DNA from 2 places in the Micromonospora sp. NPDC003197 genome. Region 2 is predicted to be linked to the other one. Evidence: riboswitches for the same ligand, from Rfam matches in the RefSeq annotation. Region 2 holds a riboswitch; the other holds the start of a gene.
The links. A riboswitch is a leader RNA that binds a small molecule or an ion and turns the genes downstream of it on or off. The one in region 2 is predicted to bind thiamine pyrophosphate.

Region 1 (7,676 bases), on a different contig from region 2:
CGGCGGTGACTCGCTCCAGCAGTGGCTGATCGAACAGGGGTGGACGGTCCAGCGGCACGCCAGCCAGAAGGGCTACCGGGTGTTCCGGGTCACCCACTGAGCGCTGCTACGGCAGCGGGCCGGGAAACTCGGATGCCGCAGCCCGTCGTAGTCGGGCAGGATGCCGACGTGGGGTACATAGACGTCGCCGGTCTCGGGTACACGCTGCCGGACGGCCGGGAACTCTTCGCCGACGTGTCGTTCCGGGTGGGCGAAGGAGCCAAGGTCGCCCTGGTCGGGCCGAACGGTGCCGGTAAGACCACCCTGCTGCGGATGGTCGCCGGTGACCTGCCCACCAAGATCGGTGCCATCGCCCGTAGCGGCGGGCTGGGCGTGATGCGGCAGTTCATCGGCATGATCGGCGACGAGACCGAACTGGCGGAGCTGGCACTCTCACTCGCCGCCCCAGCGCTACAGGCCGCCGGGAAGCGGCTGGCCGCCGCCGAGGCGGCACTGCACGCCACCGAGGTGCGCGGCAAGTACAGCACCGCCGCCGGCAAGGCGCAGATGGCGTACGCGGACGCGCTGGCCGCCTGGGGCGAGGCCGGCGGGTACGACGCCGAGGTGCTCTTCGACACGGTGTCGACGATCGTGCTCGGCCTGCCGTGGGAACAGACCCGGCACCGTCCGGTACGCACCCTCTCCGGGGGGCAGCAGAAGCGGTTCGCACTGGAGTTGCTGCTACGCGGTGCGGACGAGGTGCTGCTCCTCGACGAGCCGGACAACTTCCTCGACGTACCCGGTAAGCGGTGGCTGGAGGGCCGGCTGCGCGAGTCGTCGAAGTCGGTGCTCTACGTCTCGCACGATCGGGAACTGTTGGCCCAGACCTCCGACCGGGTGGTGGCGGTGGAGGGCGGTAGCGCCTGGGTGCATCCGGGCAGTTTCGCCACCTGGTACGAAGCGCGGGTGGCCCGACACGGCCGCCTCGAAGAACAGCGCAAACGGTGGGACGAGGAGCATCAGAAGCTGCGTGAACTGATGCTGATGTACAAGCAGAAGGCTGCCTACAACTCTGACATGGCCTCGCGATACCAGTCGGCGCAGACCCGGCTGCGCAAGTTCGAGGAGGCGGGGCCGCCACCACTGCCGCCGAAGGACCAAGCCATCCGGATGCGGCTGAGCGGTGGCCGTACCGGCAAGCGCGCGGTGATGTGCGAGCAGTTGGAACTGGACGGCCTGACCTACCCGTTCGACCTGGAACTCTGGTACGGCGACCGGGTGGCGGTGCTCGGGGCGAACGGAACGGGCAAGTCGCACTTCCTGCGGCTGCTGGCCCGGGGTGGCACCGATCCGGACCCGGCCAATGTGTTGCTCGCCGGTGGGTTGGACCTGACCCCGGTTCGGCACGACGGTGTGGCCCGGCTGGGGGCCCGGGTCCGCCCCGGGCACTTCTCGCAGACCCACGACCGGCCGGAGTTGATGGACAAGACGCTGGTGGAGGTGCTCTGGCGCGGGGACGATCATCGAGCCGGAATGGATCGGCATGCCGCCATGGCCGCGCTGAGCCGGTACGAGCTGGCCGGCCAGGGGGACCAGCGGTTCGGGTCCCTCTCCGGTGGGCAGCAGGCACGCTTCCTCGTGCTGCTGTTGGAACTTTCCGGGGCGACCCTGCTGTTACTCGACGAGCCCACCGACAACCTGGACCTGGCGTCGGCAGAAGCCCTTGAGGAGGGGCTGCGGATGTTCGAGGGGACCGTGATCGCGGTTACCCACGACCGGTGGTTCACCCGCTCGTTCGACCGGTTCGTGCTCTTCCAGGGCGATGGCGAGGTGGTGGAGACCCCCGAGCCGGTCTGGGACGTTGGCTGAGCGGGCCTCTGCGGCCGGCGTCCTTGACCTTCCCCTCGGGGGAAGCCACAGCATCGTCAGCACCGGCCCAGGTGACCGGGGCGAGGAGGAGCGGAGATGCCGCAACTGCTGACGATCGGGGCGTTCGCCCGGTCCGCGCGACTGTCGCCGAAGGCGTTGCGGCTATACGACGAACTCGGGTTGCTGCGGCCAGCTGCGGTGAACGCCCGGTACCCCGTCGAGCCGCCGTTACCAACCCCGGGGGCGAGCGCGAACGAGCGTGGTCGACCGGGGTTTGTTCCGTCGCGATGAGGTGATGAGCTTCGGCGCGACACGGTCGGCTGCGGCAGAGGCCCGGCGGCGGTGCGGCGAGGCGGCATAGGGTTGATCACGTGACTGAGATGACCTATCGCCGGCTCGGCAACTCCGGACTCGTGGTGTCCGTGGTGGGCGTCGGCTGCAACAACTTTGGCCGCAAGCTGGACCTCGACGGCACCCGGGCCGTCGTTGACGCCGCGCTGGACGCGGGGATCAACTTCTTCGACACCGCCGACATCTACGGTGAACCGCAGGGCGGCTCGGAGGAGCAGCTCGGTGCAGCCCTGCGGGGCCGCCGCGACGACGTGGTGGTGGCGACCAAGTTCGGCATGGACATGTCCGGGATGAACGGGCCGGACCATGGGGCCCGGGGGGCCCGGCGCTACATCGCGCGGGCGGTGGAGGCGTCACTGCGCCGGCTGGGCACCGACTACATCGACCTCTATCAGATGCATGAGCCGGACCCGGGCACCCCGATCGAGGAGACCCTGTCCGCGCTGGACGATCTCGTCCGGGCCGGCAAGGTGCGCTACCTCGGTAACTCCAACTTCGCCGGTTGGCAGATCGCGGACGCGGCCTGGGTCGCTCGGACCAAGGGCCTGACCCCGTTCGTCAGCGCGCAGAACCTGTACAGCCTGCTCCAGCGGGAGGTGGAGCAGGAGGTCGTACCGGCCTGCGAGCGCTTCGGCCTGGGTCTGCTGCCGTTCTTCCCGCTGGCCAACGGGCTGCTCACCGGCAAGTACAAGCGCAACGAACAGCCGCCGGCGGGCAGCCGGTTGGCCGGGGGCGGACGGTACGCCGAGCGTCTGGCCGCAGCGCCGTGGGACACCATCGAGGCGATCGAGAAGTACGCCGCCGAGCGTGGGCTCACCATGCTCCAGGTGGCGATCGGCGGCCTGGCCGCCCAGCCGGCGGTCACCTCGGTGATCGCCGGAGCCACCACGCCCGATCAGGTGCGGGCCAACGCCGCCGCCGGGTCCTGGCAGCCGTCCACCGAGGATCTGGCCGACCTGAACGCTCTCTTCTGAGTCGACTGACGCTCTCTTCTGGGCCGTTTGGTCGTTCTCTTCTGGGCCGTTTCCATATCGCACGATCAGCTGGGTGATAGCTGGACAACCAGGCACGTCGCGTCGTTGTCAATCGACGTGCCTGGTTGTCTTTCGGTGCAGGTATGCCCGGTCACCTCTCTTTACTTGAGGTCGCCAACGTCGTAGCCTCGGCAAGGAAGTAACCCACGGGAGCCCGGTGGACCGGGCTGAGAGGGGGGCTGGCGAGCCCCCGACCGTCGAACCTGATCCGGGTAATGCCGGCGCAGGGAGGAGTGTTGCCGTGTTGTCCTTGGGACGACTGCATCTTGTCACCGACACCCGGCCCGGGCGTGATCCGCTTACCGTCGTCCGGGCTGCACTTTCGGCGGCCGGTCCGGATCTCGTGGTGCAGGTCCGGGTCGAGGACACCGCCAGCGACCGGGAAGCGTACGAGCTGACGGTCCGAGTCATCGAAATGTGCGCCGAGGCGGGGGCGCTTTGCCTGGTCAACGACCGGTTGCATGTCGCGCTGGCGGTGGGGGCGGCAGGTGGACACGTCGGGGCCGAGGACCTGCCAGTGGCCGCCGCCCGGCGGGTGCTCGGACCAGCCGCCGTGCTCGGTGCCACCGCCCGGGACCCGGATGCGGCTCTCCGGGCGGTGGTGGCCGGGGCCAGCTATCTCGGCGTCGGTCCGTGCCACGCCACCACGACGAAGGATGGTCTACCACCGCCGATCGGCCCGGCCGGCGTACGGACGGTGGCGGCGGCGGTGGACGTCCCGGTTGTCGCGATCGGGGGCGTCACCGTCGAACGGGTACCCGAATTGCTGGCCGCTGGCGCGTACGGGGTCGCGGTGGTCGGGGCAGTCTCTTCCGCGGCTGATCCGGCACGTGTCGTCGCCACGCTGCTCGGGGCACTCGCATGTTAGGAAGGGCCCCTTTTACACCAGAAACCGATAACAAGGGGCCCTTCCTTTCAGATGTGGCGGTGGTGGGGGGCGGGCCGATTGGGCTGGCCATCGCGTGGCGGTGTGCCATGCGCGGGATGCGGGTGACGGTCTACGATCCGGAGTCCGGGTCAGGTGCGTCGGGGGTGGCCGCCGGCATGCTCGCCCCAGTCACCGAGGCGTACTTTGGTGAGAGGGAGTCGACTCGGCTGATGACCGAGTCAGCCGCCCGGTGGCCCGGATTTGCCGCCGAACTCGCCGAACTGTCCGGGTTGGACGTCGGCTATCGCACGGAGGGCACCCTGGTCGTCGGGCTTTCCCCGGACGACCTGGCCGAGGCACAGCGGCTCTGGTCGTACCAGCATGGCCTCGGGCTGCCGATCACGCCGCTGCGCCCGGCGCAGTTGCGCGACCGCGAGCCGCTGCTCACCCCCGTCGTACGCGGTGGGGCGCACGCACCCGACGACCACCAGGTCGATCCCCGGCGCCTGGTCGCCGCACTTCGGATCGTCGCGGGTAAGGCCGGGGTGTCGTTCGTTCCGACCACTGTTACCGATCTGTCCACTGTTTCCGCATCGGTCGTGGTGGTGGCGGCCGGCTGCGGTACGGCGGCGCTGACCGGGCTGCCGGTTCGGCCGGTGAAGGGGCAGATTCTCCGACTGCGCGCACCCGGTGGCGGCGCGCCGGGCATCCGGCATGTGATCCGGGGGTACGCCCACAGTCGGTCGGTCTATCTCGTACCGCGTGCCGACGGCGAGGTGGTGGTCGGTGCGACGGTCGAGGAACGAACCGATGCGACGGTCACGGCCGGAGCAGTGCTGGACCTGCTCCGGGCGGCGACCGACCTGGTGCCGGGGATCGCCGAGTACGAGCTGGTGGAGGCACGGGTCGGGTGGCGGCCCGGTACGCCGGACAACGCCCCGATTCTCGGGCCGCTGCCGGACCGGCCGGCGGTGGTGGTGGCGACCGGGCACTACCGGCACGGCATCCTGCTCACCCCGATGACCGCCGAACTGATCGCCGAGCTGCTGATGACCGGCGTACCGGCCCGGGTGCTGGGGCCGTTCCTGCCGGGCCGTTTCGTAGCCGCTGCCTGAGTAGGTGGCGGGCTGATCGGGAGTGGGGTACGTGATGGAGCTGATCGTGAACGGCGAGGGGCGGACGGTTTCCGCCGACGCGACCGTGGCCGAGTTGGTGGCGGAGTTGACGGCGCCGCCCCGCGGGGTGGCGGTCGCGGTCAACGGCGAGGTGGTGCCTCGGGCGGGATGGCCGGTCACGGTGCTGTGCGCCGGTGACCGGGTCGAGGTGCTGACTGCGGCCCAGGGCGGGTGACCGGAGTGGGCGCGACGGAGACGGTGGCGGTCGGGGTGAGCGCGACGGAGACGACGGCGGTCGGAGTGACTGCGACGAAGGCTGCGGTGACCGGGGGCGACCGGTTTCGACTCGGCGGGGAGACCTTCGGCTCCAGGCTGATCCTTGGCACCGGCGGGACATCCAGTCTGTCCGCGCTGGCGGCGGCAATCCACGCCGCCGGTACCGAACTGGTGACCGTGGCGTTGCGTCGGGTCGACACCGCTGCCACGATGCGCGGTGGCCTGCTGGAGTTGCTGGACCGGTGTGGGGTGCGGGTACTGCCGAACACGGCTGGCTGTTACACCGCGACCGAGGCGGTCAAGACGGCCCACCTGGCCCGCGAGGCGTTCGGTACCTCGTGGGTGAAGCTGGAGGTGATCGGCGACGAGCGCACGCTGCTGCCCGACGGGGTGGAGTTGCTGCGAGCGGCCGAGCAGCTGGTGGATGACGGTTTCACCGTGTTGCCGTACACCTCGGACGATCCGGTGCTGGCCCGCCGGCTGGCGGACCTGGGCTGCGCTGCCGTCATGCCGGCTGGGGCTCCGATCGGTTCGGGGTTGGGCATCACCAACCCGCACCACATCCGGCTGATCCGGCAGAGCGTCGACGTGCCGGTGATTCTCGACGCGGGGATTGGGACCGCGTCCGACGCCGCGTTGGCGATGGAACTGGGTTGTGACGCGGTGCTGCTGGCCAGTGCGGTCACCCGGGCCGCCGACCCGGCCCAGATGGCGACGGCGATGCGGCTTGCGGTCGAGGCGGGCCGGTTGGCGGCCGGGGCGGGCCGGATTCCCCGCCGATTCCACGCGTTGGCCTCCACCCCGGACGAGGGGCGGCCGGAGCTGTGAACCGGCGCGATTCCGGCGTACCGACGGGTGTACTGCTCTTCACCGACCGCGGGCAAGCCAGCCAGCCGCTGACGGAGGTGGTCCGTGCGGCGGTGGCGGGTGGTGTCCGGTGGGTGGTGCTGCGGGAGCGGGACCTGTCACCCGTCGAACGGGCCCGACTCGCTGACCAACTGCGGACGATCCTCGACGGCGTGGCCGGCGAGTTGATCGTCGCCGGTCCGGATCCGCTCGGCGGGGCCGCCGTGCATCTGTCGGCCACCGGGTGGGTGGATCCGCCGGCAGTAGGTCTGCCCGTAGTGGGGCCGGGGGCCGGTACGGCGTCCCGGCTGGTCGGCCGGTCCTGCCATGACTCGACCGAACTGGATCGGCTCACCACTGAGGACTACGTGACACTGTCACCGGTCTTTCCGAGCCGATCCAAGCCCGGGTACGGCCCACCCCTGCTGCCGGCCGGCTTGGCCCGGCTGGCTCGGCGTACCCGGGTGCCGGTCTTCGCGCTCGGTGGGGTGACCTCGCCGGACCAGGTCGTGGCGTGTCGGGCAGCGGGTGCGGCCGGGGTGGCGGTGATGGGCGCGGTGATGCGGGCCGACGATCCGACCGGCGTGGTTCGAGCCCTGGTCGACGCGGTCGCGGCGCCGATGGTCGATGCGGTCCGGGTGGGGGTGGGTCGATGACGCCCCCGGTGGTGCTCACCATCGCGGGATCGGATCCCGGGGCGGGTGCCGGGATCCAGGCCGACCTGAAGGTCTGTGCCGCGCTCGGGGTGTACGGCACGTCGGTGGTTACCGCCACCACCGCACAGAACACCCTCGGGGTCTTCGGGGCCCATCCGGTCCGGCCCGACGTGGTGACCGCACAGCTCGATGCGGTGCTGGCGGACTTCTCGGTGCGGGCGGTCAAGACTGGCATGCTCGATACCGCGGAGATCGCGTCCGTGGTGGCGGCCCGGGCCCGGGCCGGTCTGCTGCCCAATCTGGTGGTCGATCCGGTGCTGGTCTCGACCAGCGGGCACCGGCTCGGTGTGGTCGGCGCGGTGGAGCCGTTGCTGCCGTACGCGCTGGTGGCCACGCCCAACTGCGCGGAGGCCGCCGCGATCGTGGGGCGACCGGTGACGACCCCGACCGAGATGGCGGCTGCGGCGCGGCAGATTGCCGCTGGTGGCCCCCGGTACGTGGTGGTGACCGGCGGCGACCGGTCTGCCGGGTCGGAGGCGGTCGACGTGTTGTGGACCGGGGCGGAGATCCAGGTGCTGGCCGGGCCCCGGGTCGACACCGTACACACCCATGGCACCGGTTGCTCGTTCTCGGCCGCACTCACCGTACGGCTCGCCTTGGGTGACCCGGTTCCCGAGGCGGT
Region 2 (7,676 bases):
CGCGGGCACGGCGGCTGGGCTGGTCCATGGATCTCCTGTCCCCGACGCGTCGCCGACCACTACTCGTACGGGTTCTTTGGCGGGGTGACCTGCTGCCACGACTCGACCATCAGGTACGGGATGGTCTCGTCGTTGACCGGGTCGGTGCCGGTCTGGTCGGTGTAGCGGCCCACCACTTCCACCCAGGTGTCCGGGGCCAGCCCAGTGGGCGGATCGCCAGCCATGCCGAGCTTGATCGGACGGCCGTCGGCGGCGCAGCAGGAGAGAATCATGCGGGCCAGGATCGGCTCACCGTTCGGCCCGGTGGCGAGGAACCCGGTGAGCTTCACCCGCCGGTCACCGAGCGACACGCCCTTGTCGAACAGCGCCCGGGAGGCGTAGTCGAGCAGGCTGACCTTCACCGGGTCGCCCTCGGGCAGCGGCGGATAGTCGGAGGTCGTCTGTTCACTGGTCAGGGCGGTGCCGGCCTGGCTCGCCGCGAACGAGCCGAGCGCGGGTGGGGCAACCAGCAGCAGACCGAGCACCGGCAGGATCAGCAGCCAGCCGATCCGGGGTTCGTGGTGGCCCGTACCGCCGTGGTCGTGCCCGTGGCCGTCGGCGCCGGCACCCAGGTCGTGGCCGTCCGTGTCGTCCACGTCGGCGCTGGCGGGCCGGGCCGGGGTGCGCAGGTCGTACACCAGGGTCATCACCGCGGCGACCACCAGCAGGATCCCGGCGGCGATCAGAAACGGCCGCAGCCCTTCCTTGACGTACCGCAGGTACATGTCGGTGAGGCTGGCCTTGATCACCGAACCACCGAGCAGCAGCAGCACGACCGCCTGCGCCTGCTTGTTCATGACAGGACCACCGCTCCCACCCCGACGGAAACCAGGACCGCGACGACGAAGGTCGTCGGCGCGAACCGGAAGGCGAACCGGCGACCGAAGACGCCGGCCTGCATGGAGATCAGCTTGAGGTCGACCATCGGGCCGACGACCAGGAACGTCAGCCGCGCGGTCAGCGAGAACTGCGACAGCGAGGCAGCCACGAAGGCGTCGGCCTCCGAACAGATGGACAGCAGCACCGCCAGTACGGCGAGCGCCAACACCGACAGCACCGGCTGGTCGGCGAGGGTCTGCAACCAGCGTTCGGGCACCAGCACGTTGATGCTGGCTGCGGCCATCGCGCCGAGAACGAGGAACCCACCCGCGTGTACGACGTCGTGCCGTACCGCCGCCCAGAACGCCCGCCCCTTCGACCGGTCCTCCAGGTCGGGGCGGTACGGCAACTTGATCCACTCGGTCCGCCCAAGGCGCAGCCAGAGCCAGCCCATGACCATGGCGACGACCAGGCTCGCCCCGGCCCGCGCGGCGACCAGCTCGGGATTGTTCGGGAAGGCAACCGCGGTGGCGGCCAGCACGATCGGGTTGATCGCCGGGGCGGCGAGCAGGAACGCCAGGGCGGCGGCCGGGGTGACTCCGCGCCGGATGAGCGACCCGGCGATCGGCACCGACCCGCACTCGCATCCGGGCAGCACGACGCCCGCGCAGCTCGCCACCGGTACGGCCAGCGCCGGATGACGCGGCAACGCCTTGGCCCAGAAGGATCGGGGTACGAAGACCGCGATCACGGCGGAGAGCACGACGCCGAAGACGAGGAACGGCACCGCCTGCACCAGCACCGAGACGAAGACCGTGGTCCAGGTCTGTAGGCGCGGGTCGGAGATGGCGTTGCCCAGCGGTTCCCGGAAGACCACCAGCAGGATCAGCAGTACGGCCAGCACCTCTACCGAGTAGTCCCGCCCGCCACGGAGACGCCGGGTCGGTTCGGCCGGCGCGATCAGCGAGTCGGCAGGTGCGATCGTGGGATGGGTGGAATCCATCGTCCAGTCGATCTCGTCGCCCGTCGGGGCGCGACCGGCGGGGGCACGGTCGGGGGCCGTCACGGCAGTCAGTCCCTTCGCCCAGTGTGGTTGTGTCGGCCATCGCTCGATGCTCAGGCGGGCAGCTCACCCTAACCCGAACCCGGGTGGGCACCACCACAACCAGCACTGGCCCCCTGTGCCCCGGTGCTGGCTGGTGCTAGCGTCTGCGACACAACTTCATATCCGACAGGGGAGCGCACAGCGCTGAGAGTGCGGGTCACACCCGCAGACCCTCGAACCTGATCTGGGTAATGCCAGCGCAGGGAGTTCGGTCATACCTCCAGCCGCGCCGTAGTCCGTCCAAACACGGGCACGGCGTGCGTCTTCTCCTGGTTCACGCAACGAACTGGGAGGCAAACATGAAACAACCCGACAACCACCGGTGGCGTACAGTCGACGTCGTCGTCGCCTCGGTCATCGCCGTCGCGTTCGGCGTGGTCTTCTGGGCCTGGGGCTACGTCTGGAGCGCCACCGACGCGGCCTTCGCCTTCTTCCCGCCCGCGCAGTCCCTGCTCTATGGCATCTGGTTGGTGCCGGCGGTGTTGGGCGGCCTGATCATCCGCAAGCCGGGGGCGGCGCTCTACACCGAGACCGTGGCGGCGATCGTCTCCGCCCTGCTGGGCACCCAGTGGAGCGGTACCGTCATCCCGCAGGGCCTGGTCCAGGGTATCGGCGCGGAGTTGGCCTTCGCCGCCCTGCGCTACCGCTCGTTCAAGCTGCCGACGGCGATCCTCGCGGGGGCCATGACCGGCCTGAGCGCAGCGCTGTTCGACTTCTTCGTGTGGAACACCAAGTACGACCTCTGGTCGTACCGAATCCCGTACGCGGTGGCCACCATCATCAGCGCGGCGCTGGTCGCCGGGGTCGGTGGCTGGCTGCTGACCCGAGCGCTGGCCCGGACCGGGGTACTGGACCGGTTCCCCGCCGGCCGCGAACGCACCGCCATCTAGCACTGTTGATCACCGTCGATCACCGTTGAGCACTGTTGATCAAGAGATTTACGTCAGCCGGGGCGGCCTGAGATGACGTAAATCTCTTGATCAACGAGGAGGGCGGGAGGGCGAGGAGGAGACATGAGCGCGGTCGAGTTGCGTGGGTTCGGCTGGCGGCACGCCGGGCGGCGAGCCTGGGCGGTACGCGACGTCGACCTGCGCGTCGAGCACGGCGAGCGGGTACTGCTGCTGGGCCCATCGGGGGCCGGCAAGAGCACCCTGCTCGCCGCGCTCGCCGGCCTGCTCGCCGAGGACTCCGGGGAGCAGGCCGGCACCGTCGAGGTCGACGGGCTGGACCCGCGCAAGGCGCGGGAACGGGTCGGCATCGTCTTCCAGGACCCGGCCACCCAACTGGTGATGGCCCGATCCGGCGACGACGTCGCGTTCGGGCTGGAGAACCGGGGCGTACCGGCCGACGAGATCTGGCCCCGGGTGGACGAGGCACTGCACCGAGTCGGGTTTCCCTACCCCCGGGACCGGCCCACTGCCGCGCTCTCCGGGGGCGAACAGCAGCGACTCGCCCTCGCCGGCACGCTCGCGTTGCGGCCGAGCCTGCTGCTGCTCGACGAGCCGACCGCCAACCTCGATCCGGCCGGCGCGGATCTGGTTCGTACCGCCATCGCTCGGGCGGTGGACCGGGACACCACGCTGATCCTGGTCGAACACCGGGTCGCCGAGGCACTGCCGCTGGTCGACCGGGTGGTGGTGTTGGAGCCGGGCGGCGGGGTACGCGCTGACGGGTCACCCGAGGAGGTCTTCGCCACGCACGGCGCGGCGTTGGCCGAGGCGGGGGTCTGGATCCCCGGTCGACCGATGCCGACCCATCGGACCATCGGCACGACCAGCGCTATCGGCACGACCAGCACAACCGGCACTGCCGGCGGGGCCGGCAGGACCGGCGGGGAACTCCTGCTCACCGCCGAACAGCTCGGCCTGCCACCTCGGCTGGCCGCCACCGACCTGACGGTACGCGCCGGCGAGGCGCTGGCCGTACTGGGGCGCAACGGCGTGGGCAAGTCCACCCTGGCCCTGCTGCTGGGCGGTCTACTCAAACCCGGCACCGGACGGGTGGTGGCTGCCCCCGGACTGGCTGGTCGGGAAGGCAAGCTGGCCGGTCGAGAGGGTAGTGCGCCGTACCGCTGGCGGGCACCCGTACTGGCCCGCCGGATCGGGTCGGTGTTCCAGGACCCGGAGCACCAGTTCGTCACCAGCACTGTCTTCGACGAGTTGGCGTTGGGCCCCCGCCGGGTCGGGCAACCCACCGCAGCCATCAAGTCCACGGTGGACGAACTGCTGGTCCGGCTCCGGCTGGACCGGCTGGCCGGGGCCAATCCGTACACCCTGTCCGGGGGTGAGGCCCGGCGGCTGAGCGTGGCGACCGCCCTGGCCACCGCCCCCCACCTGCTCGTCCTGGACGAGCCCACCTTCGGCCAGGACCGACGTACCTGGATCGAGCTGGTGGAGCTGCTCGCCGAACTGCGCGACGCCGGGCACGGCCTGGTCACCGTCACCCACGACGCTGACTTCGTCGCCGCACTGGCCGACCGGACCATAACGCTGGACCGGGCCACGCCGTCGCTGGACCGGGCCACGCCGTCGCTGGACCGGACCGTATCGCTGGACCGGGCCACCCAGGACCCGCCGACCGCCGGGGGCGCATCGTGAATCCCGCTCCCCCGATCGCGGCGACCAACGCCATGCTGGCCCGACGTAACCCGGTCGCCAAGCTCGCCGCCGCGCTGCTCTTCTCGTTCACCCTGATCGCCACGGTCGACCCGGTCGCTCCGGCGGTGGCCATCGCGATCGAGCTGGCGGTACTGCCGCTGTTCGGTATCCGCTACGGCACGCTGGCCCGACGGTCCTGGCCGGTACTGGCCAGCGCGCTGGGCATCGTGCTGACGATGGTGCTCTTCGCCGCCGAACGTACCGGCCCGATCCTGGTCACCGCCGGACCGATCGTGGTCACCACGGGTGTCCTCGCCACCGCCCTGGGACTGGCCCTACGCATGGTCGCGGTGGCTCTGCCCGGCGTACTGGTCTTCGCCACCACCGATCCGACCGACCTGGCCGACGCGTTGATCCAGAACGCCAAGGCACCGGCCCGCTTCGCGATCGGTGCCTTGGCGGCGTTCCGGCTGGTGCCGCTGCTGGCGGCGGAGTGGCAGATGATCAGCATGGCCCGCCGGGCGCGTGGCGTGGACGCCGGCCGTAACCCGGTGGCGAAGCTACGGCTGTTCGTGTCGACCGCCTTCGCCCTGCTGGTCGGCGCGATCCGGCGGGGCACCCGGCTGGCCACCGCGATGGACGCGCGCGGCTTCGACGCCGGTACGCCCCGGACCAACGCCCGCCAGCAGCGCTTCACCGCTGCCGACACGGCGTTGATCGTCGGGGCGGCAATCCTGGCCGGAGCCGCGCTCGCCGTCAGCATCCTGCTGGGTACGTTCCAACCACTCATCGGATAGCGCGCACCCACACGCATCACTCAGTCGAAGACCGAGACCCGGGTACGGTGATGCCGGGGCGACTCGATCTCGTCGAGCACGGCAACCGCCAGGTCGGCATAGGACAGATGGTCGGTACCGGGCGTCAGGGTCTCGCCGCCGACCCGGTACCGGCCGGTCCGGTGCCCCGCATCCAGCACCGCTGGTGGGGTGAGCATCAACCAGTCGGCTTCGGTCTCCGCCGCCCGCAGTCGTTCCAGACCGGCGGTGTGGGCCAGGGCGAATGGACGAAACTCACGGGGAAACGCCTCCGGGTCGTCCAGCACCAACCGGCCCTGCGCGTCCTGCAAATTGGCGAAGGAACCGATGAAGACGAGCCGACGCTGCCCGGTCTGCCCCACTGCCCCCAGCAGCGCGTCGACACCATCGACAAAGAAATTCTCATCGAGGCGGCCGAGGTCGGCGAGGGCCTCCGGCCCGGACGCCGGGGACACCGCGCTCACCAGGGCCTGATGGTCCCGAGCGATCGCAGACGTCACCGAAACGTCCCGGACGTCACCCGACACGACCGAGACGCCGTCCACGGCGATGTCGGAATACTTGCCCGGGTCCCGTACCACGGCGGTGACCTGGTGTCCTCGACTGCGTGCCTCGGCGGTGATGGCCCGGCCGGCTCGGCCGCCGGCCCCGAAGATGGCGATGCTGCTCATGTTCTCGCTGCTCCCCTACCTACGCGACTCACTGCGCCGGGACGGTAGTTCACGAGCAGCTGGTTACTGCAACGAAACCTGGGCTAGCCTCGGTCCGTGCTGCCGGCGTCGGACCCCGAGATGTTCAATCCGCTGTGTCCGTTCAGTGCGCTGCCGATCCAGATCGGTAGCAAGTGGACCGGCATGATCGTGCTCTGTCTGGAGCAGGGGCCGCGACGGTTCAACGAGATCAGATCCCCGCTGCGTGGCATCACCTCGAAGGTCCTCACCGAGACCCTGCGGGCAATGCAGCGGGACGGTCTGCTCGCGCGGACCGCCTACCCGGAAAATCCGCCGCGCGTCGAGTACCAGCTGACCCCGCTGGGCCGAACGTTGCTGCCCTTGATCGACGCCGCTCGGGCCTGGAGCAAGACGCACCTGCCCGCCCTGCTTGCGGCCCGGCAGGCACACGAAAGCGCTGACAACGCTGACCCCGGCAGCCAGGCATACGGAAGCGCTGACAACGCTCGCCGGCCTGATCACTTCCCCTGACCGGTGACGCTGGTCGCGGTGACGGTGCCGGCCGTACTCGGACCTTCCACAGTGACCGAATCGCCGGCCTTGAGCTCCTTCAGGGTGCCGTCCCGGGCGATCCGGACCGTGGTGTCCGTACCGGTCCGGACCGTGAGCACGGTCCCGTCGGCGGTCTGCACGTAGATGGTCGTGCCGTCCACCAGCTTGACCGTTCCGGTGGTGGTGGTCGTCGTCGTACCGGTGGCTGCTGTCGTCGGCCGGGCCCCGCCCCCGGGTGCGCCACTGGGCTGACCGGCACCACCCGGGAAGCCGCCCTGCCCCGTACCGCCGCGTTGTCCCGGGCCGGTGGCGGTCCGACCGGCCGGGGCAGCCGATTCACCGTACGACTTCTGCACCTGTACGCCGATCATGAAGCCGGCCAGCAGCAGCACGACCGCCCCCAGGCAGAGCGTCCATTTGTTCCACCAGCGCCGGCCGGCCGCAGCGGCGATCTGCGCGGCCAACCCGTCCCCGTCGGGATCACCCTGGACCTCGGGGGCTCGGCGGTCCGGCTCAACTGTTTCCGTCATGTCGTTCCCCGGGATCATTCGTAGCGTAGGGCGTCGATCGGCCGAAGGCGGGCAGCCCGGCTGGCCGGAACGCTGCCGAAGAAGAGCCCGATCGCGACGGAGACACCCAGTGCCAACACGATCGAACTCGGGACGATGACCGGCTTGACGCCGACGATGGTGAACTGGCTGCCAATCAGGGCGGCCGCCACGCCCAGCCCGCCCCCGACCAGGCTCAACATGGTCGCCTCGGCCAGGAACTGGGTGAGGATCACCCGACGCGGCGCGCCCAGTGCCTTGCGGATTCCGATCTCCCGGGTCCGCTCGGTCACCGTGACCAGCATGATGTTGGTGATCCCGATGCCGCCGACCAGCAGGCTGATGCCGGCCACCGCACCGAGTAGCACGGTGAAGGTCTGGGCCGTCTCGGTCTGGGTCTCCAACAGCTGCGCCGCGTTCTGGATCCGGTACGGCGACGAACTCGATCCGCTTCCCGAGCTGCCTCGGCCAGCCGATCCGGTTCCCGATCCGCCCCGGCTTCCCGTGCTCGTCGTGGCGACCTTGAGCCG

Region 1: another riboswitch for thiamine pyrophosphate. It lies ahead of thiE (thiamine phosphate synthase); the one in region 2 lies ahead of ACWDV4_RS17560 (ECF transporter S component).

The regions. Positions count from the first base shown of each region.
Region 1 covers NZ_JBSFTE010000033.1:35,387-43,062, forward strand. Annotated here, with positions in the region: gene ACWDV4_RS26970 (class I SAM-dependent methyltransferase) at 1-100, shown strand, start outside; gene ACWDV4_RS26975 (ABC-F family ATP-binding cassette domain-containing protein) at 169-1,848, shown strand; partial or broken gene ACWDV4_RS26980 (MerR family DNA-binding transcriptional regulator) at 1,945-2,052, shown strand; gene ACWDV4_RS26985 (aldo/keto reductase) at 2,229-3,173, shown strand; TPP riboswitch at 3,370-3,480, shown strand; gene thiE (thiamine phosphate synthase) at 3,475-4,101, shown strand; gene thiO (glycine oxidase ThiO) at 4,095-5,216, shown strand; gene thiS (sulfur carrier protein ThiS) at 5,251-5,451, shown strand; gene ACWDV4_RS27005 (thiazole synthase) at 5,538-6,320, shown strand; gene ACWDV4_RS27010 (thiamine phosphate synthase) at 6,317-6,994, shown strand; gene thiD (bifunctional hydroxymethylpyrimidine kinase/phosphomethylpyrimidine kinase) at 6,991-7,676, shown strand, end outside.
Region 2 covers NZ_JBSFTE010000014.1:78,945-86,620, reverse strand. Annotated here, with positions in the region: gene ACWDV4_RS17575 (P1 family peptidase) at 1-28, opposite strand, end outside; gene ACWDV4_RS17570 (TIGR03943 family putative permease subunit) at 60-836, opposite strand; gene ACWDV4_RS17565 (permease) at 833-1,861, opposite strand; TPP riboswitch at 2,082-2,187, shown strand; gene ACWDV4_RS17560 (ECF transporter S component) at 2,263-2,853, shown strand; gene ACWDV4_RS17555 (ABC transporter ATP-binding protein) at 2,977-4,560, shown strand; gene ACWDV4_RS17550 (energy-coupling factor transporter transmembrane component T family protein) at 4,593-5,357, shown strand; gene ACWDV4_RS17545 (NAD(P)-dependent oxidoreductase) at 5,378-6,046, opposite strand; gene ACWDV4_RS17540 (winged helix-turn-helix transcriptional regulator) at 6,143-6,577, shown strand; gene ACWDV4_RS17535 (hypothetical protein) at 6,565-7,128, opposite strand; gene ACWDV4_RS17530 (ABC transporter permease) at 7,143-7,676, opposite strand, start outside.